2 regions of the Paenibacillus sp. B-A-8 genome follow, and region 2 is predicted to be linked to the other one. Evidence: a T-box and tRNA genes for the amino acid it is inferred to sense, from the RefSeq annotation. Region 2 holds a T-box; the other holds one or more tRNA genes.
The links. The T-box of region 2 lies ahead of tyrS (tyrosine--tRNA ligase). A T-box ahead of a tRNA ligase gene usually reads a tRNA of that ligase, here a tRNA-Tyr.
Positions count from the first base shown of each region.

Region 1: it encodes a tRNA-Tyr, which carries the amino acid that the T-box ahead of tyrS (tyrosine--tRNA ligase) is inferred to sense. The anticodon was not compared.

Region 1 is NZ_CP183882.1:137,999-149,052, forward strand. Features, by position in the region: gene dnaX (DNA polymerase III subunit gamma/tau) at 1-348, shown strand, start outside; gene ACN6MV_RS00645 (YbaB/EbfC family nucleoid-associated protein) at 396-707, shown strand; gene recR (recombination mediator RecR) at 746-1,345, shown strand; gene ACN6MV_RS00655 (DUF2508 family protein) at 1,483-1,734, shown strand; gene ACN6MV_RS00660 (pro-sigmaK processing inhibitor BofA family protein) at 1,776-2,033, shown strand; rRNA gene ACN6MV_RS00665 (16S ribosomal RNA) at 2,336-3,893, shown strand; rRNA gene rrf (5S ribosomal RNA) at 4,018-4,134, shown strand; tRNA gene ACN6MV_RS00675 (tRNA-Ile) at 4,178-4,254, shown strand; tRNA gene ACN6MV_RS00680 (tRNA-Ala) at 4,275-4,350, shown strand; rRNA gene ACN6MV_RS00685 (23S ribosomal RNA) at 4,491-7,419, shown strand; tRNA gene ACN6MV_RS00690 (tRNA-Ser) at 7,502-7,593, shown strand; tRNA gene ACN6MV_RS00695 (tRNA-Met) at 7,624-7,700, shown strand; tRNA gene ACN6MV_RS00700 (tRNA-Val) at 7,709-7,784, shown strand; tRNA gene ACN6MV_RS00705 (tRNA-Thr) at 7,819-7,894, shown strand; tRNA gene ACN6MV_RS00710 (tRNA-Asp) at 7,908-7,985, shown strand; tRNA gene ACN6MV_RS00715 (tRNA-Phe) at 8,051-8,123, shown strand; tRNA gene ACN6MV_RS00720 (tRNA-Tyr) at 8,133-8,218, shown strand; tRNA gene ACN6MV_RS00725 (tRNA-Lys) at 8,224-8,296, shown strand; gene ACN6MV_RS00730 (PucR family transcriptional regulator) at 8,446-9,540, shown strand; gene ACN6MV_RS00735 (ABC transporter ATP-binding protein) at 9,655-10,776, shown strand; gene hprK (HPr(Ser) kinase/phosphatase) at 10,987-11,054, shown strand, end outside.
Region 2 is NZ_CP183882.1:4,031,233-4,042,286, forward strand. Features, by position in the region: gene ACN6MV_RS17970 (cache domain-containing sensor histidine kinase) at 1-444, shown strand, start outside; gene ACN6MV_RS17975 (sulfatase) at 517-1,914, opposite strand; gene ACN6MV_RS17980 (helix-turn-helix domain-containing protein) at 2,022-2,855, opposite strand; gene ACN6MV_RS17985 (formylglycine-generating enzyme family protein) at 2,895-3,872, opposite strand; gene ACN6MV_RS17990 (chromate transporter) at 3,909-4,442, opposite strand; gene ACN6MV_RS17995 (chromate transporter) at 4,454-5,116, opposite strand; gene ACN6MV_RS18000 (ROK family protein) at 5,303-6,502, shown strand; gene ACN6MV_RS18005 (anaerobic sulfatase maturase) at 6,566-7,810, opposite strand; gene ACN6MV_RS18010 (hypothetical protein) at 8,025-8,312, opposite strand; gene tyrS (tyrosine--tRNA ligase) at 8,543-9,802, opposite strand; T-box leader at 9,903-10,132, opposite strand; gene ACN6MV_RS18020 (Lrp/AsnC family transcriptional regulator) at 10,285-10,731, shown strand; gene ACN6MV_RS18025 (acetamidase/formamidase family protein) at 10,815-11,054, opposite strand, start outside.

The DNA of each region.
Region 1 (11,054 bases), 3.0 Mb from region 2:
GAGAAAGTAACGGTTCATGCGTGGTTTGTAGACGGTGAGCCTGTATCAGTAATGGACGATGCAGTGCTTGTTGCATTCAAGAACACGATTCATCGCGATACAACGGAGAAGCCGGCCAACAGACAGGTCATTGAGAATGTGTTTGCAGCACGTCTTGGTAAACCTTATAAACTGGTAACTATTATGCAACGCGACTGGAACGAAGCTGCTCAGAAGTCAGTGGGACAGCCTAGCAAAGAAGAGTTACGGCTAGAACATGAACATGACACTGCAGAAGCGAAATCTGAACCTTGGATTGATGAGGCTATCCAGCTTTTTGGAGAAGACCTTGTTGTCATAAAAGAGTAATGTAAGCATACTAGCGCAGATAGCGCATCCCAAAGGAGAGATGATGTATGAATAATATGAACCAAATGATGAAGCAAGTTAAGAAAATGCAGGAGCAAATGCTTAAAGCTCAAGAAGAGCTAGGTGGCAAAGTAATTGAGGGCTCATCTGGTGGCGGTGTAGTTACAGTTCAAGTGAATGGTCACAAAAAATTGCTTTCTATTCAAATTAAGCCGGAAGCTGTTGATCCGGAAGATGTTGAAATGCTGCAAGATTTAGTAATTACTGCGGTTAATGATGCTTTGACTCAAGCTGAAGAGCTTGCAAACAATGATATGGGTAAATTTACTGGTGGAATGAAGATCCCAGGTTTGTTCTAATCACCCACTCCACTTTCGTTTAAAGGAGAATAATAAATTTGTATTATCCCGAACCGCTAGCCAAGCTGATCGATGCTTTTACGCGCTTGCCCGGGATTGGGCCTAAGACAGCCGCCCGGTTAGCCTTTCATGTGCTTAACATGAAAGAGGATGACGTCATTGATTTTGCTAAAGCGCTAGTAAGCGTCAAACGTAATCTTCATTATTGCTCTGTCTGCTGTAATATTACGGATACTGACCCGTGTAAGATATGTCAGGACAAAACTAGAGATCCTTCAGTAATCTGTGTGATCCAAGACTCCAAGGATTTGGTGGCAATAGAACGAACCAAAGAGTTTAATGGGTATTATCACGTTCTTCAGGGTGCGATTTCACCTATGGAAGGTATAGGTCCTGATGATATTCGCTTGAAGGAATTATTGACTCGTTTGAGTGATGAAAGAGTAAGTGAGCTTATCATGGCGACCAACCCCAACATTGAGGGTGAGGCAACGGCGATGTATATTTCTCGTCTAGTTCGGCCGTTTGAGATTAAAATCACCAGAATAGCCCATGGCTTGCCTGTTGGTGGCGATCTTGAATACGCCGACGAGGTTACCTTGTCCAAGGCGTTAGAAGGCCGTCGTGAGCTATTCTAGTAGCTCTAAAGTTGTGTTTTTCAAAAGGAGGCCCCTTGGGCTTCCTTTTTTTTGTTCTAAGTTTGTCCCTATCCCGATATGAATGAGAATAACGAGATGTAATTTTGCATCGAAATTATTCTGAGGAGGAATTGGTAATGGGATGGTGGAGCGTGTTGTGGCGGGGCGTAGATAAAGAACAGGGAAGAAGAGAGTCTGAGGGTTGGGAAACGTTATTGGAGGTTCGCAAGGCGCATTCAGAGTGGGAGAGAGCGTACCTAATGTTTGATGAAGCGTTGGGTCAAGATCAAATTGATTACGCTATTTATATTCTGGAGGCGGCAGAGCGTAAATATCAGATACATCTCAAGCATGCAAAAAGCATGGGATTAAATAGCAGTCAGATGTAGGCACTAGTCAAAAAAATATAAGGAGGATTATTATGCTAAGAATGTTAGCTATAGGAGTACTGGTCTTATCGGTTGTGTTGTTGAGTGTAATTGTGTTCCGAAAAAAACTTGGATTTGGATGGCTTAGTTTATTCGGCGCTCATTTGGTGCTAGCTGCGCTAGCGATATATGTAGTGAATTTCTCGGGGTTGATCACACAGGTTCATATTCCATTAAACCCCGCAACCATAGGCGCAGTAACGATTCTTGGCCTTCCAGGAGTAGTAATGTTAATGGGATTAAGAATAATTTTGTTTTAAAGCTTGACGTGGGTTTGAAAAATATGATACATTAAGTCTCGCCCCTTTGGACAAGATGTTGATTAACAACTTGCCGAAACGGTAAGCGAAAAAAAGAAATTAAAAAAACGCTTGACGAAAACAAAGGTGCTGTGATATATTATAAAGGTCGCTGCTGACAAGCAACGACAACGAAAGATGAGACATTGATCTTTGAAAACTGAACAACGAGTGAGTGGGAAATCACGAAAGTGAAATCCAAAATTAGAGAATTAATTTTCTCGTCAGATGTTTCAAAATGAGCATATCGCTCTTTTCAATACTAATTGGAGAGTTTGATCCTGGCTCAGGACGAACGCTGGCGGCGTGCCTAATACATGCAAGTCGAGCGGAGTTATTTTGAAAGCTTGCTTTCAAAATAACTTAGCGGCGGACGGGTGAGTAACACGTAGGCAACCTGCCCCTTAGGCTGGGATAACTACCGGAAACGGTAGCTAATACCGGATAATTTCTTTTTTCTCCTGAAGAAAGAATGAAAGACGGAGCAATCTGTCACTGAGGGATGGGCCTGCGGCGCATTAGCTAGTTGGTGGGGTAACGGCCCACCAAGGCGACGATGCGTAGCCGACCTGAGAGGGTGAACGGCCACACTGGGACTGAGACACGGCCCAGACTCCTACGGGAGGCAGCAGTAGGGAATCTTCCGCAATGGACGAAAGTCTGACGGAGCAACGCCGCGTGAGTGATGAAGGTTTTCGGATCGTAAAGCTCTGTTGCCAGGGAAGAACGTCCGGTAGAGTAACTGCTACCGGAGTGACGGTACCTGAGAAGAAAGCCCCGGCTAACTACGTGCCAGCAGCCGCGGTAATACGTAGGGGGCAAGCGTTGTCCGGAATTATTGGGCGTAAAGCGCGCGCAGGCGGTCATTTAAGTCTGGTGTTTAAACCTTGGGCTCAACCTAAGGTCGCACTGGAAACTGGGTGACTTGAGTACAGAAGAGGAAAGTGGAATTCCACGTGTAGCGGTGAAATGCGTAGATATGTGGAGGAACACCAGTGGCGAAGGCGACTTTCTGGGCTGTAACTGACGCTGAGGCGCGAAAGCGTGGGGAGCAAACAGGATTAGATACCCTGGTAGTCCACGCCGTAAACGATGAGTGCTAGGTGTTAGGGGTTTCGATACCCTTGGTGCCGAAGTTAACACAGTAAGCACTCCGCCTGGGGAGTACGGTCGCAAGACTGAAACTCAAAGGAATTGACGGGGACCCGCACAAGCAGTGGAGTATGTGGTTTAATTCGAAGCAACGCGAAGAACCTTACCAGGTCTTGACATCCCTCTGAATCTGCTAGAGATAGCAGCGGCCTTCGGGACAGAGGAGACAGGTGGTGCATGGTTGTCGTCAGCTCGTGTCGTGAGATGTTGGGTTAAGTCCCGCAACGAGCGCAACCCTTAACTTTAGTTGCCAGCAAGTAATGTTGGGCACTCTAGAGTGACTGCCGGTGACAAACCGGAGGAAGGTGGGGATGACGTCAAATCATCATGCCCCTTATGACCTGGGCTACACACGTACTACAATGGCCGGTACAACGGGAAGCGAAGCCGCGAGGTGGAGCCAATCCCATCAAAGCCGGTCTCAGTTCGGATTGCAGGCTGCAACTCGCCTGCATGAAGTCGGAATTGCTAGTAATCGCGGATCAGCATGCCGCGGTGAATACGTTCCCGGGTCTTGTACACACCGCCCGTCACACCACGAGAGTTTACAACACCCGAAGTCGGTGGGGTAACCCGCAAGGGAGCCAGCCGCCGAAGGTGGGGTAGATGATTGGGGTGAAGTCGTAACAAGGTAGCCGTATCGGAAGGTGCGGCTGGATCACCTCCTTTCTATGGAGAATCGTCTTCTGCAATGAAGACATTCAAATCGGAAGTTAAACTTCCACAATAGAACCTTCGGGTTCAAACACTCACTCGTGTTCAGTTTTGAAAGAGCAAGTCTCTTTCGTATGCGTTTGGTGGCGATAGCGGAGGGGTTCCACACGTACCCATCCCGAACACGACCGTTAAGCCCTCCAGCGCCGATGGTACTTGGACCGAAGGGTCCTGGGAGAGTAGGACGCCGCCAAGCGAACAACCACTTTGGTTGATTCACAATATTATATATGTTATATGGGCTTTTAGCTCAGTTGGTTAGAGCGCACCTCTGATAAGGGTGAGGTCGGTGGTTCGAGTCCACCAAGGCCCACCATATAACTTATATCCCTTTATGGGGCCATAGCTCAGCTGGGAGAGCGCCTGCCTTGCAAGCAGGAGGTCAGCGGTTCGATCCCGCTTGGCTCCACCATAATTTTTAAATTCAATACTTTCTTTAACTTTGATCCTTGAAAACTGGATACCGAAACGAATTTGCGTTTTAGAACATCTTTTAGCAACTTGTGCAAACAAGTAAATGTTATTAGTGAGATTTTTCTTAGGAAAAATCAAGGTTAAGCTAATAAGAGCACACGGAGGATGCCTAGGCGCCAGGAGCCGACGAAGGACGTGGCGAACAACGAAACTGCCTCGGGGAGCTGTAAGCAAGCTTTGATCCGGGGGTGTCCGAATGGGGAAACCCAGCTGTGGTAATTCGCAGTTACTCACATCTGAATACATAGGGTGTGTAGAGGCAGACCAGGGGAACTGAAACATCTAAGTACCCTGAGGAAGAGAAAACAATAGTGATTCCGTCAGTAGCGGCGAGCGAACGCGGAACAGCCTAAACCTAAGAGCTTGCTCTTAGGGGTTGTGGGACGTCTCACATGGAGTTACAAAGGAATATGGTAGGCGAAGAGGTCTGGAAAGGCCCGCGATAGAGGTAAAAGCCCTGTAGCCTAAACTGTGTTCTCTCCGAGACGGATCCCGAGTAGTGCGGGGCACGTGAAACCCCGTATGAATCCAGCAGGACCATCTGCTAAGGCTAAATACTACCTGGCGACCGATAGTGAAACAGTACCGTGAGGGAAAGGTGAAAAGCACCCCGGAAGGGGAGTGAAATAGAACCTGAAACCGTGTGCTTACAAAAAGTCAGAGCCCTATTTATGGGTGATGGCGTGCCTTTTGTAGAATGAACCGGCGAGTTACGTTTAACATGCAAGGTTAAGTCGAGAAGACGGAGCCGCAGCGAAAGCGAGTCTGAATAGGGCGACTCAGTATGTGGACGTAGACCCGAAACCGTGTGATCTACCCCTGTCCAGGGTGAAGGTGCGGTAACACGCACTGGAGGCCCGAACCCACGCACGTTGAAAAGTGCGGGGATGAGGTGGGGGTAGCGGAGAAATTCCAATCGAACTCGGAGATAGCTGGTTCTCCCCGAAATAGCTTTAGGGCTAGCCTCGGTATAAGAGTAGTGGAGGTAGAGCACTGATTGGGTGCGGGGTCCGCAAGGATTACCAAGCTCAGTCAAACTCCGAATGCCATATACTTATTGCCGGGAGTCAGACAGTGAGTGCTAAGATCCATTGTCAAAAGGGAAACAGCCCAGACCATCAGCTAAGGTCCCCAAGTGTGTGTTAAGTGGGAAAGGATGTGGAGTTGCACAGACAACCAGGATGTTGGCTTAGAAGCAGCCACCATTGAAAGAGTGCGTAATAGCTCACTGGTCGAGTGACTCTGCGCCGAAAATGTAACGGGGCTAAACACACCACCGAAGCTATGGCTAGATACGTATGTATCTGGGGTAGGGGAGCGTTGTATGTGGGTTGAAGGTGTACCGTAAGGAGCGCTGGACAGCATACAAGTGAGAATGCCGGTATGAGTAACGAAAAGATCAGTGAGAATCTGATCCGCCGAAAGCCCAAGGTTTCCTGAGGAAGGCTCGTCCGCTCAGGGTAAGTCGGGACCTAAGGCGAGGCCGAAAGGCGTAGTCGAAGGACAACAGTTTGAAATTACTGTACCACCGTAATCCGCTATGAGCGATGGGGTGACGCAGGAGGGTAGTGACGCGGACTGATGGATATGTCCGTCTAAGCAGTGAGGCTGATGTGTAGGCAAATCCGCACATCGTTAAGGCTGGGCTGTGATGGGGAGCGAAAATTGTAGTAGCGAAGGTCATGATCTCACACTGCCAAGAAAAGCCTCTAGCCAGGAGAAGGTGCCCGTACCGCAAACCGACACAGGTAGGCGAGAAGAGAATTCTAAGGCGCGCGGAAGAACTCTCGTTAAGGAACTCGGCAAAATGACCCCGTAACTTCGGGAGAAGGGGTGCCCCGGTAGTGTGAATAGCACGAGGGGGCCGCAGTGAAAAGGCCCAAGCGACTGTTTAGCAAAAACACAGGTCTGTGCGAAGCCGCAAGGCGAAGTATACGGGCTGACGCCTGCCCGGTGCTGGAAGGTTAAGGGGAGTGGTTAGGGGTAACCCGAAGCTATGAACCGAAGCCCCAGTAAACGGCGGCCGTAACTATAACGGTCCTAAGGTAGCGAAATTCCTTGTCAGGTAAATTCTGACCCGCACGAATGGCGTAACGACTTGGGCGCTGTCTCAACGAGAGATCCGGTGAAATTTTAATACCTGTGAAGATGCAGGTTACCCGCGACAAGACGGAAAGACCCCATGGAGCTTTACTGCAGCTTGATATTGAATTTGGGTACGATCTGTACAGGATAGGTGGGAGCCGTAGAAATCGGAGCGCAAGCTTCGGTGGAGGCGCCGTTGGGATACCACCCTGATCGTATCTAGGTTCTAACCTAGTGCCCTAATCGGGTACGGGGACCGTGTCAGGCGGGCAGTTTGACTGGGGCGGTCGCCTCCTAAAGAGTAACGGAGGCGTTCCAAGGTTCCCTCAGAATGGTTGGAAATCATTCGAAGAGTGCAAAGGCATAAGGGAGCTTGACTGCGAGACCTACAAGTCGAGCAGGGACGAAAGTCGGACTTAGTGATCCGGTGGTACCGCATGGAAGGGCCATCGCTCAACGGATAAAAGCTACCCTGGGGATAACAGGCTTATCTCCCCCAAGAGTCCACATCGACGGGGAGGTTTGGCACCTCGATGTCGGCTCATCGCATCCTGGGGCTGAAGTAGGTCCCAAGGGTTGGGCTGTTCGCCCATTAAAGCGGTACGCGAGCTGGGTTCAGAACGTCGTGAGACAGTTCGGTCCCTATCTGTCGTGGGCGCAGGAAATTTGAGAGGAGCTGTCCTTAGTACGAGAGGACCGGGATGGACGTACCGCTGGTGCACCAGTTGTTTCGCCAGGAGCATGGCTGGGTAGCTACGTACGGACGGGATAAGCGCTGAAAGCATCTAAGCGTGAAGCCCCCCTCAAGATGAGATTTCCCAATTAGTAAGACCCCTTGAAGACGACGAGGTAGATAGGTTGGAGGTGGAAGTGCAGTAATGCATGGAGCTGACCAATACTAATCGGTCGAGGGCTTATCCTATACTTAAAATGCAAATTCAATTCGGATTCAGTTTTCAGGGAGTCAAATTCCTGTTTGGATTGCTGTGGTACTGATATCGTTTGGAGAGATACCCAAGTGGCTATAAGGGGACCCTCTGCTAAGGGGTTAGACTGCGTAAGCGGTGCGTGGGTTCGAATCCCACTCTCTCCGCCATTTTCAATCCATAGCATTTCTAATTATTGTGGCGGTGTAGCTCAGCTGGCTAGAGCGTACGGTTCATACCCGTGAGGTCGGGGGTTCGATCCCCTTCGCCGCTACCATAATACCTGGAGGCTTAGCTCAGCTGGGAGAGCATCTGCCTTACAAGCAGAGGGTCGGGGGTTCGATCCCCTCAGCCTCCACCATTATTACTTTTTTTAGAAACACTTTTTACACCGTGCCGGTGTAGCTCAACTGGTAGAGCAACTGACTTGTAATCAGTAGGTTGGGGGTTCAAGTCCTCTCGCCGGCACCATTATTACTAATGCGGAACCGTGGTGTAGTTGGCCTAACATGCCTGCCTGTCACGCAGGAGATCGCGAGTTCGAATCTCGTCGGTTCCGCCATTTTTTCCACAAGATTAGGGTGGGAAGTTTAATACTACCACTTTATTTTTATGTCAATTTAATATGGCTCGATAGCTCAGTCGGTAGAGCAGAGGACTGAAAATCCTCGTGTCGGCGGTTCGAATCCGTCTCGAGCCACTTTTCCCTGGGGGATTAGCGAAGTGGCCAAACGCATCAGACTGTAAATCTGCTCACGTACGTGTTCGGTGGTTCGAATCCATCATCCCCCACCATTTATGAGCCATTAGCTCAGTTGGTAGAGCACCTGACTTTTAATCAGGGTGTCGAAGGTTCGAGTCCTTCATGGCTCATCCCAAACAGAAAGTCATCACCTTATGGTGATGGCTTTTTTTGTGTTTTGAAGTTGTATTATAGTAGCGCGCTAATGTAGCGATTAACATAATATAAGAGAATATGCTAAAATAGGCGAAAAGAGCAAAAGTGGTGGAGCATGGTGACTATGGATAGTGAGACATTGCGGAAAAAATTAGAGCAGCTCACCGGAAAGAGAACAGGAATCAAGCAGTTAGGGAGGCAGCATTCAGCTTCTCTTTTTAGCATGGGATTAGAAGCGCAGGATCAGCTGGTAATCCATGAGGGCCATCTCTGGGCACCTTTGTATGAGAGTGACGGACGTATAACCGCTGTTTGGGTAGAAATGGAAGGGCTAAGCTCTCTGGAAGTACAATTGGTCAATTATGCAGTTCGAAATTTTGCTATTGCACTTAAAGCAACAGGGCTTAGAGAAGAAGGCGAAGTGGAGGCGCGGCAGCTTGGCGCCTGGTTAAACACAGAGCTAGAGCAAGAGAAGAATGACACTGAGATTCCGGATGAGATGACCTTAAAGGGGCGTCTGTTCGGTGACATGATTCCATTCCTCCTTAGTAGTGAGATTGCACACAGCCCACAGATAACTTATCGTTCACTGATGAAATTGTTGCGCAGCTATTTTGAGAACGAAATCCTGCTTATTCCTCTTCAAGAAAAGGAATGGTTAATTTTAGCCCGTAAAGAATTGCTTATGGGCGGGGATGATAAGGATGATGAAGAAGAGAGTGTAGATGATCTTCTTGCACAGACTAGTATGGGTTTACATGAGCTGATAGCTAGTGAATGGGTAGGTGTATTCCATTTGGCGGTGGCTCCGGCTATTGTCCCTGTTAAGGGATTAACAGGATCTGTGGCTTTGCTCAGGGAGACGATTGTACTCGGTCGTATTTTTCAAGTAGGAGAGTATATTCATTTACCTTGGGAACTGCATTTGGAACGTTTGGTTAACAGCATACCTGACGTACGCCGTAAACAGCTGCTTGGACAAATTGGTGATTATTCCTCTGTACTATCAGATAAAGAAATGCTGCTGACCTTAGAGACTTTCTTCGAGATGGACTGTAACGTAAGTGAAACCGCCAAGAAGCTATATATCCATCGTAATACGCTGCTATACCGTCTGGATAAGATAAAACAAGAGACTGGGGCAGATGTAAGAAGCTTTGGGGACGCTGCTATTGTGAAGCTTACTATGCTTTTGTATAAAGTGACGAAAAGGAAATAGGTTTTTTGTGAACCTTACAAATAGCCATCGTGTCCTGACTGGGGTAATATAAATGTACAAGGAAACAGAATTTTTATTTTAACTAATTAATAATTAACTCGAGGGGGAAATACAATGGCAGGCGTACGTTTAGAGCATATTTTCAAAAAATACCCGGGTTCAGATAAAGCGACAGTAATCGATATCAATCTTGATATTAAAGATAAGGAATTTCTAGTATTGGTTGGACCTTCCGGTTGCGGTAAATCCACAACTTTGCGTATGATCGCTGGTTTGGAAGAAATCTCTGAAGGTAAAATGTACATTGGCGATCGTGTAGTTAACGACGTTGCACCTAAAGACCGCGATATCGCGATGGTATTCCAATCCTACGCCCTGTATCCGCATATGAGCGTATACCAAAACATGGCTTTCGGTTTGAAACTTCGTAAAGTGAAGAAGGATGAAATCGACAAGAAAGTTCGCGAAGCTGCTAAAATTCTCGATATCGAGCATTTGCTAGATCGTAAACCAAAAGCGCTTTCCGGTGGTCAACGCCAACGTGTCGCTTTGGGACGCGCTATCGTACGTGATCCACAAGTCTTCTTGATGGATGAGCCTCTTTCCAACTTGGATGCTAAACTTCGTGGTCAAATGCGTGCTGAAATCACTAAACTGGTTAAACGCCTTGAAACCACTTGTATCTACGTAACGCATGACCAAACAGAAGCTATGACAATGGGTGATCGCATCGTAGTTATGTATGATGGTATCATTCAACAAGCAGCTTCCCCTGAAGAGTTGTACAATGAACCTACAAACTTGTTCGTAGCTGGATTTATCGGATCCCCTACAATGAACTTTATCAATGGTACTTTGTCTGAAGTAAGCGGTTCTATCCGTTTCCGTGCTGAGAACCTTGATGTTGAAGTACCAGGCGGAAAAGCACAAATCATCCGCAACAAAGGTTACATCGGTAAAGAAGTAATCATGGGCGTTCGTCCAGAAGATATCCATGAAGAGCCAGTATTCTTGGAAGCTTCCCCGAACACAATCTTTACTTCATTGGTTGATGTTACTGAAAACCTTGGTCATGAAATGCTCCTTTACTTGAGCGGCCTTGGTAAATCTACTGTAATCGCTCGTGTAGATGGACGTTCCACTACTCGCGAAGGCAGCAAGCCAAAATTGGCTATCGACATGAACAAAATTCACTTCTTTGATAAAGAATCCGAAGCTAACATTTTGTTGGGATAAGATTGTAAAGATCTTTTCTCTCTTGATAAAGCCACCCGAAAGGGTGGCTTTATTGTTTAGATGGACCCTGTTTGGTTAGGCGCTAAGATTGCATTCATAGGCGTTATCAATTAAGATAGCAGGAGAATTACCTCCGGAATGTAATGAGATCGCTGCCAACCGGACGCAGTAAGCGGACAAATACCGCATGTGACGAAAGGACGAACTTACATGGCTAAGAAAGTAAAAGTATCTGAATTGGTACAGCATTTTCAATTAGAGGTTATTTCCGGCCAGGA
Region 2 (11,054 bases):
TCTTGTGTAAGGATATATCAAGGCCGTTTCCCGGACAAATTCACATACAAGCTGTTCTGTCCACAGGAATGGTTACATATTCCCGTACCAAAAATGATCCTTCAACCCATTGTCGAAAATGCACTTGGTCATGGGCTTGAGGCTCAAGGTCAGGGCATCTTGCTGATCACAGTAGAGAAAAGTGCAGCGGGACTGCTTGAAATCGCTGTAGAAGATAATGGTGTAGGCATCGACCCTGCAAGATTGGAACAACTAACCGAGTTGCTGGCTGGTAAGAACATAGAATCCGGTGATCATATCGGGCTCCTAAACGTCAACAACCGTCTAAATCTAAAGTACGGTGATCCTTGTGGAGTTCTGCTGTTCAGTAAGGCAGGCAGTGGGACGAAGACCGTTTTGAGGCTTCCCGGATCTTTGATAGATCAACAAGAAGCCAGAACATAAAAATGGAGGTTGCCCCTTGATGGGCGACCTCCATTTTTATGTCTTTAGTTCGCTGCTTTCACTAGGTCATCTCTAAGCATCCTGTGAAGATAAGTTCACATACTCTTTCGCATGATAGGGTCCGCCTTCCTTAAGTACCGTCCATAATGGATCTATATCACAATCCATGGAACCCATCATGTTGTCATGCCATTCATTCAATAGATAGACGGCATTCATACAGATGTCTTTACGCACTTCAGCAAGATTATGTTGTTCGTAAGGATCGTCCTTCAAATCAAACAACATTTCTTTCGGGAATCCATGGTGTCCGTCATGATAGGTTCGTATATATAACCAATCCGCAAATCGGACGCTGCGTTGGCACACATGCGCACATTGTGAGATTACGAGATAGTCACGCCCTCCCAAATGTCCCTCCAGAATGGCACCTGCATAACTTTCTCCATCCCATGAAGGAGCCTCTTTCAATTTCAAAAGGCTTGCTAATGTGGGTCCAAGATCAAGGTGATAATGTAGCCCATCCTCCACGATTCCCTTCTTGCCCCCTGGCCAGCGAACTATCATCGGAATGCGGCAAGTCGCCTGATCTGCCGTGCCGTGCTCAGAGTAAATCCCTAACTCACCCAGGCTCTCACCGTGATCCGCAGAGATTATGATAGCCGTATCTTCCATCACGCCAAGTGCTCTCAGCTTGGAGAAGACTTTTCCGAGATGCTCATCCAGATACTTGACTCCAGCATCATAGTTGTCGAAGATAACACGGAGGTCCTCATGATTCACTATTTCCTGATTATGCCTGAAATGCTGATAATAATGCGATTTAGCGAGCGCATTCATATCTTCTATACTGTGCTGCCCTTTCTTATTTCGGTGAAGCTCAAACACATCTTCAGTGATCCAATCGGGTAAGGGCTCCTTCTCAAACGGATTACCGTAGCTCTCAGGTGTACGATAAGGCGTATGAGGATCCCAGAAATTCAGGTGCAGAAACCAATTTTCGGACTCCCCGTTATCCTCAAGCCATTTAAGTGCCACTGGAAGCACCTGCTCTGCCGTCTCATGCCCCCTTCCACCAACATTGAACACTTCTTGAAATCCGGCATTAAAGGTCCAGGCCGAGTGTCGTTCGGCGAAGGTGCTGATCGATGTGGTTTTCATGGCCGCTTGCCTTAATATAGCGGGAATACTCTCCATTCCTAGTCGATCATTGAATTCACGTTTGGGCCCTTCTCTACGCATATCAGCAGCGGTTCCCCCATGTCCTACAATTCCATTATGAATGCCAAATCTCCCTGACATTAAAGCGGAACGAGACGGCAGACACGGAGCATCTGAACAATAATAGTTGGTAAAGGTAACCCCTTCTTTAGCGATTAAATCGATATTCGGGGAGGTATTCCGAGGATAGCCATAACATCCCAGATGGTCCGGGCGAAGCGAATCCAAATCCAAATATAAGATTCTCATGAGGTATTTTCCCTACCTTTCCTGTTGCTCGAATGATTACGTTCGATTCGGGCAGCTTAGAATGATCTGCTCATGCTTATAAGAGTAAATGAATATGGAACACTCCGCTATGGAGTGGCGATGTTTGTTTTTGTAAATTCGATACTTTTTCGGTGCTCAGCCGGACCCTTGCCGTATTCGCCACGAAATACCTTGCTGAAGTACGAGGCATCATAATAACCACATCTTTGGGAGATATGCTCGATGGTATAATCTGTATATTCCAACATTTGTTTAGCTTGCTGCAGCCTTAATTTTCGAAGCATTTGCATAGGTGTCAGTTTATATATTTTCTGAAATGCCCGGCTAAAATAAACCGGATTCATATGATAGAGCTTGGAAAGCTCCTCTCTACTAATCTCTTGATCAAGTCTCTCCTCCATATATTGCAACGCCTCGTTAAAGCGGTCCGTGACATAGGGGTCTCGAGATGAGCGGCGCCCGCCAAGCTTGGTGCTCTCCATAACTTCATAAAGGAGAAAAAATGCCAATGAACCGACCTGAACATTTCTGAAATCATCTTCCTCCTGCAGCCACAGGCTTCGCAGCTCGTCAAACCTTCGCTCATATTCGCTTCGATCCCGGACCCGAATCACCTTGCCTAGAGGGAATAACTTAAAGAAATCATCTCCGTCTTTAACTTTAGCGTTAATATTAAACAGATAATGTACACCATCCGTTTTGGAGATCACATTAAAAGGTTCATTAGGACGGTGGATCATCACGTCTCCGGCAGAAGCAACATAATCACCCTCGGAGGATGTCGTCAATACCTCACCTTTTTGGATATAAGAGACGGTATAACAAGACTGGACGTAATCGAATAAGGCCCGCTTCTGATATTGAATTTTTATGACGTCCAGCACGGTGATCTCAAACTGACTATGAATGATAGAGGACAAAGAAGTTCCTCCTTCTAATGTAGTAGTCTTTATGTTTTCTCAGCCTGTAAAATCAGCCGCACATCGAAAGCCAATATTCCCTGCTGAGCTGTCTGGTGTATTTTTGCTTCTGGCTGCCACCCGATAACGGTTACAATAAGATTTATGGCACAAATACGATCCTCCTCGCATCGACCTTGCTACACCGCTTACCGGGCCTCTCGGATTCACAGATTCGGAAGACAAATGATAGTCCGGCGTAAACCAATCCTCACACCATTCCCACGCATTTCCTGACATATTAAAAAGGCCATATCCGTTAGGTTGATAGGACTTCACCGGTGCCGTACCTGCATAACCGTCGCTGGCATGATTTTTATCGGGGAACTTTCCTTGCCAAATATTGCAGCGATGCTCTCCACCCGGTTTTAATTCGTCACCCCAAGGATAACGTTTCTGAACCAGACCTCCTCTTGCGGCATACTCCCACTCCGCTTCCGTAGGAAGACGTTTGCTGGCCCAGCGACAATACGCATCCGCATCATTCCATGATATATGAATTGCAGGATGATCAAGGCGTTCGTCTACATGCGAATCCGGGCCTTCTGGATGGCTCCAATCCGCTCCGTCTACCACCCACCACCAGGGGGTTTGAGTGGCCACTTGGGTTACCTTTTCCCCTGTCTCTTTGGAAACAAAAGAATGAAACACGTAAGACCATCCAAAACGTTCCGCATCTGTAACGTAGTTTGTTTCCTTGATAAATAAAGCAAACTGTTTATTCGTAACTGCCGTAGCATTGATCAAAAAGGTAGATAAGGTAACATTCCTTGCTGGCCCTTCTCCATCTGCCGGAAAACCTTCTTTGTCATCCGTCCCCATAAGAAAAGTACCTCCTGGAATAAGGATCATGTCCGATAAATCTTTATCCTCTTCTAGTCCTTGGACCGTTGTGTACTCCTTACAAATATCGACGGACCCTTGTTTCTCAATTTGATTTCTACTAGCTGAACAGCAAGCCCGTATATTCTCTGACATGTACTTACCTCCAATCTGGGATCGTTCCGGCTCTATCTAAAAAAAGACTACACCAACAATACCAGAGGCAACAATAATGGTGAGCGGATGCAGCTTATATTTCATTAAACCATAAAGTGCAGCGAATACAATGATCAACGTACCAATGGTCTGCCAACTAATAAAAGCATGTTCCACGCTATTTAAGCCAAACCGAATCGCAGCATAAGCAATCAAGCCTGTAATCACTGGACGTAAACCATAGAATAACGTTTTAATCCATTGACTGTCTCTCACCCGATAAAAGAAGATGGAAACAACAATGATGATGATTAATGAAGGTAGAACCATGCCTAATGTGGACACAATCGCTCCTTCAATTCCAGCTACACGATATCCAATCAAGGTGGCACTGTTAGTTGCAACAGGGCCTGGTGACATCCCTGCGATGGAAACTACCTCTTGAAATTCCCTTTCGGATAACCAGCCACCAGCCATAGCTTCATGCTGAATCATCGGAATGATGGCGTACCCTCCACCAAAGGAGAGCAGTCCAATTTTAATAAAAATAAAAAATAAATTCCAAATCACATCGCATCCCCCTAGATGTAATACTCCGGATAATTCGACTCTTCATCAGAATCATTCAAGGACTCCTTCTCCGTCCGAACCTGCAGCCCTAAGAGCTGTTTGATTGGTAAATAGACAAACCCGATAACTAATCCAATTGCGATCACGTAAATGGGATTGATTCCGAAAACTAATAAAACGACCGGTATAACTATCGCTGTAACAGCTGTAGTCTTGTCAAATATAGCGTTCTTGGCCATTCGATATGCAGCTACTAGGATCAAGGCAATAACAGCACCATGAATCCCCTTCATAGCGGCAATAACTTTTGGTTGATCGGCCAGTTGTGAGTATACAGCACTAAGCAAACAAACAATGATAAAGGTTGGAATCGTAATCCCTGCGATTGCAGCAATTGCACCTTTCACACCAGCAAGACGATAACCAATGAATGCCGCTGCATTTACACCTACACCACCTGGCGCAGCGCCAGCTAGAGATAGAATTTCATCCATCTCCTCTTCACCCAACCATTTCCGTTTAGCGGAAATTTCCCGTTCGATCATGGGGATCATTGCATAACCGCCCCCAAAAGTTACGGGACCGATTCGAACAAATACCCAAAACAACTGGAACAGTAAACTTACCCTGAGGTCTGTATTCGTCATCACATTTGCTTTTATAGTTGTTCTCATGAACTCCACCCTTATATATTCTGTAGTAATTTCATTATAACACTTTTTCCCAAAATGGAATTAAGTTTTTTGAACGGAAAAATACAATCTATGGTTTATGAGTTATACTATATTAATGTTAATAAATACAAACTTTATTAAAAACGATCTTACTAGTTCATCCTATATATAGCTTGGAGGTATATCGTGGAAAAGCGCTCGACACACATTCCATCCCCAAAGAAACTCCTATATGACCAAATCGCCGAACAAGGTACTGTTTCCAAGTTGGACCTTCTACAAACATTTTCACTGACCAAAAGCACAATGACTCGAATATTGGATGAAATGACGGAGGAAGGCTTGCTGATAGAATGCGGATTTGGGGAATCTAGCGGAGGAAGAAGACCTATTTTATACCAGATCAATCCTTCCTACGGTTACATCATCGGTTTAGAGATTTCCAGATTGTATTCTTCCCTTGGTTTATTTGATATGCAAATGAACCCAAAATCAATTGTTCATTGGAGAATGGATCAGGCATTCACACCTGAAAGATTTTTGGATCATGTAAGTAATCAAATACGCGCTTTCCTCAGGGATCATCAGTTAGTGGACAGTCAAATCATAGGGATAGGAGTAGGGGCTGTGGGGCCACTTGACCGCGAAAATGGCTTGATCCTAAAACCGCTACACTTCCCTTCTCCAGGCTGGAACAATCTTCCGATTTGCAAGCTGGTAAAGGAACGGACAGGCTTCAAAGCTTTCTTGGACAACGGTGCCAATTCCGCACTGCTTGGGGAACGATGGTCAATTCGTCATACTAATATTCAACATATGCTTTATGTACATGCTGGAGCAGGACTCCGCTATGCGATGATGTCGCATGGAAGTATTGTTCATGGCACGATGGATATGGAAGATGCAATTGGTCAAATGATCATTCAGACTGACGGCCCCCGATTAAATAATGATGGGAACTACGGAGCTCTGGAAGCATTTGTATCCGTCCAGGCACTGGAACAAAGTGCACGCTCGGAGGCGAGCATGGACAATGACCTGATCCTCCAAAGTTATAAAGTTTCGCCAGAGAAGCTGACTTATGATGTTCTTGTACAAGCCTTTAGAGACGGTAATCCACACGCACGCGAATTATTTACGCAAGCCGCCATTCACTTCGGTATTGGCCTCGCTAATGTCATCAATTTATTTCATCCTGAGACCATCATTCTAGGTGGTGCGCTCATCCACTCTCACGATTTGTTCTTCCAAACGGCAGTGGAGGTAGCCCAGAGAAACACTTATCGTTATCCTGAATACCAACCTCAATTTTCTTTAGGTACATTAAAAGAAGAAGCTGTGGTGACCGGTGCGGCTATAATGGTGAGAAATCACATGGTTCTCTAGCAACATAAAAGGCCGTCCCACAACCATTTGCATGATTGTTGGGATGGCCTTTTTGAATCTGACCTATAATGGCTGACAGCAATTTTTGAATTTTTTCCCGCTTCCGCAGAGACATGGTTCATTTCGACCCGGAAGTGATTTTGCATTTTTCCTGAACTCCATCAGCTGCTCCGATCTAAGTCGGTTCGCAAGCATCATCATGCGTTCATAAGTATGTGAATAGAACATTTTGTAGCTGTGGCAAAAATAATCAACCTCATTACGATCCTTAACATCAAGCCAATTTCGGTTGCGCGGGCATCCCCCATTGCAAAAGCTAAGGTACTCACACTTATGACATGATTCTTTCATATCGGGCTTCATTAACAAAAAGTCATCATATACTGGGCTGGCAAGCAGCACTTCTAGATCGGTTTGGCTGATATTTCCTAACCTGTGCTCTTCATCGATAAAGAAATCGCAAGGGTAGGCATCCCCGTTCGTTTCAAGTACCATCATCTTCGGACAACATGAGTTGTGAACGCATAACTCCGGCTCACGATTCATGAGTACAAGAAGCATATTCTCGAAAATGCGAATGGGAAGCTCTGGATACCCCTCGTTGTACCACAAGTCAAATGTACGGCATAAAAACACTCCGTATTGTTCAGGTGTAATTCGGAAGCGTCCATGCATATCACTATTTTGTGAAACAAAATCCATGCAAGGGATAAACTGAATATAAGGAAATTTATGTTCTTGGTAAAATGACATCAACTCATCTGGTCTCGTCACGTTATCCTCATGAATCACCGTCAAAATGCTATACTCCACACCCTCATTCTGTAAATGACGAATTCCACGCATAACTAAATCATAACTTCCTTTTCCCGATCCCGTTATACGATGAGAATCATGAATAGGCTCAGGACCGTCCAGACTTATCCCGACCAAAAAGTTATACCGTTTAAAAAATTTCGCCCATTTCTCATTAATAAGCGTTCCGTTGGTCTGCAGCGCATTACTTATCATCGTATGAGGTGGAGCGTACTTCGCCTGCAGTGAAATCACTTGTTCAAAATACGGAAGTCCGGCTAATAGCGGCTCCCCTCCCTGCCAAGAGAAAGTCGCTATCCCTGAAGATCTACTCATGTACTGAGCGATAAACCGCTCTAAAAGATTCGTATCCATCACTCGGATCGGTTGATGAGGATGTCCTCCTGCTGTGCTGTAATAGCAATAATCACAGGCTAAATTACAATCCTCTGAGACGGTTTTCCACATGACATGAAGCGTCTCAGGCTTCGAGGTCTGTATGTATGTTGTCATACGATTTTGCCACTCCTATGTATTTTTTTGTTAAAGCGCTTACTTATTGCTTCAATTAAATCATAGGTACGTATGTCAACGATGAGCAAAACATCATAGTTTGTCGAATATCCGGAGATAAAAAAACTGCACTCCCTATTGTCTGTTGAGACAAAGTAATGGAGGTGCAGTTTCTTTGAGGATCAGTCTAACGGTAGTTAGACACTACGTCTTATTAATTACGAACGTATTCCTTATTTGCTGTTTCCAACATTGATTTCCAATCCGCAAACTTCGTCTCCCTCACCACATGACGATCAAAAAGTTCATCAGGTATGTCATCAACATCTTCTTCTGAGTTTACTTGAAAGTTCCCTTTGATTAGAAACTCATCGAAGCTCTTGCAATTGGAATACTTACTCATAAACGCTTCATTAAACAACTTCTCAAAAGAGATGTGATTGGGATCTTCTTGATTCATTTTCTGTCCTTGTAGCTCATTCATCAATTCTTCCATGGTCATTGGTTTTTGTCTTCTCAAATTACCACTCCTAATTTTCCAATATGGTTTCAGACTATCATGTTAATCCATAAATCACACGAATCCTAAGCTTAACATAATTTTCACTATTTTACCTTTCGATTTTCAATTTAATACGTCGAAAAAAAGTCTCTAATCACAGAATGAGAATATCAATCCTAACAAAAAGCCTCCCTTATACATATAAGGAAGGCTTTTTCGCACTATTTCCTCTAGGACAATTTCACCAAGCTGTAGTTTTTCTTCCCTTTACGGATAATGATAAACCGGCCACCGATAGCTTCGCTAGCTGTAACTTCAAGTCCAACATCGCTAACTTTCTCACCATTCATGGAGATTGCTCCTTTGGTGATATCCTCACGCGCTTGACGCTTGGATGGCTCAATACCGAGATCAACTAGCCATTCCACGATATTCTTGGATTCCAAAGTCGTTTCGTAAGTCGGCATTTCCTTGAAGCCTTGCTCGATCTCATCAGCAGTTAGGGACTTGATATCTCCACTGAACAAAGCAGCAGTAATGCGTTTAGCTTGCTCTAGTAATTCTTCACCATGCACGAATCTTGTCATTTCTTCGGCAAGTGTTTTTTGCGCTTCACGTTTATGAGGTTCGGTCTGTACTTTTTCCGCAAGCGCATCAATTTGCTCTTTAGACAGGAATGTAAAGTACTTCAAGTATTTCACAACATCACGGTCATCAGTGTTCGCCCAGAACTGGTAGAACTCAAATGCTGTCGTTTTGTTCGGATCCAGCCAAATGGCTCCCCCAGCTGATTTACCGAATTTCGTACCATCGGCTTTCAACATCAGTGGGATAGTAAGTCCAAATGCTACAGCCTCAGAGCCTTCTTTTCTACGGATTAAATCCAGACCGCTTGTAATGTTCCCCCACTGATCCGAGCCACCAATTTGCAGCTGCACATCTTCATGTTTGTATAGATGCAGGTAATCTAGAGATTGCAGGATTTGGTAGGAGAATTCCGTAAAGGAAATTCCGCTGTCCAATCTGCTCGCTACAACATCTTTAGCAAGCATGGAATTGATGCTGAAGTTCTTCCCGTAGTCACGCAAAAATTCGATAACATTGATTTTATGCGTCCAATCGTAGTTGTTGACCATGCGGATTTGATTGTCGCCATCGGTCACGAACAGTTTTTTCATCTGAGCAGTAAGTGCATCAACATTCGCTTGCACTTGCTCCAATGTTTGCAAAGAGCGCTCGGACTGGCGTCCACTTGGATCACCGATCGTACCAGTAGCACCACCAATTAGAATTACTGGGCGGTGTCCCGCAAGTTGGAATCTCTTGAGTACCATGAACGGAATCAAGTGGCCAATATGCATACTGTCACCCGTTGGATCTACACCGCAGTACACCGAAACGGATTTCTGATTGGTCAATTCTTTAAGCCCTTCGGCATCGGTTTGTTGATTGATGGCATCGCGCCATTCTAGTTCGTCGATAATATTCATTGCCTAACACCCCTTAAATTAGTAGATAACCTATTGATGAAGTGAAACATATAAATCCTTATATTTAAAAAACAAAAAATCGCCCCTTGTCTATTGTAGACATAGGGACGATTGAATAACCGTGTTACCACCCAGATTGCATCAATGAAACATTAAGCTAAAGCACAGCATTGATGCCACTCGTGACGAGATATCGTTCGCCATTCCGCTCGGGGTTAGCCGAGATACTCCAAAGTGTAATTCGTACTCTTAGTGTGTACCGGGTTTCATCGACCCCCGGCTTTCTGGAACAGGGACTAAGTTACTACTGGGCTTCTTCAACGTATATCGTTTATAAGATTACAGCCAGTATAGAGAAATAATTCTTCAATGTCAACTATCTTAAGCTGAGAATCCTAAGACACACTCCTGCTGTGATGCACTACTAGGCATTTCCATCTTTTTTCTGTTACAATTACGGAAAAAGAGGTGAACGAATCCGCATGCTTGATCCTATCGATAATCATATTTTGCAGCGGCTGGCCCAAAACAGCAGAATATCCTATACTGATCTGGCTAAAGAAGTTAATTTATCCAGTGTAGCGGTAAAAGACCGTATTGATCGGCTCGTCAACCAAGGAATCATTGAGCAATTTTCTATTGTCATTAGCGCGGAGAAGCTTGGCAAGAAAATTTCCGCTTATCTGGAACTTGAAGTAGAGCCTGCTCATTTAAATCATATTGTCGAAGTCCTGAAAGAAAACGAACGCGTTGCAGTACTTTATGAAATGACTGGTCCTTGCATTCTTCACATCCATATTCTGGTTGAGAATCTTGAAGAGATGGAACGGTTTATGCATGAATCAATCTACTGTCTGGATGGTCTAGTACGTGTAGAAAACCAAATTTTATTAAAGCGCCACAAAAATCAGGATGGTCTAAATATATAAAAAAAGAACCGGCTAAATAAGACGGTTCTTTTTCTTAAATGGATACTGAAGGATATAATCGAATAATTGCTAATTAATTCACTCTACTCTGTTTTAGATAGCTTAGCTTTATAAAAATTCGCAAAATATTCGCTGACCTCAATCTTCTCTTTTACAACTTCTATTGGAGCAACGAGCTTAACGATTTCACCATTGTACACTCCTGTCGTCGCCCCGACTTTCATCTCAAGCACATTGTTATTGTAGCTTATAGTAACTGTCTGAGTAGCCGGTTTCCAACTCACCTTCGCAGCAAAACCTTCAAAGCTGCTACGTAATCCCAC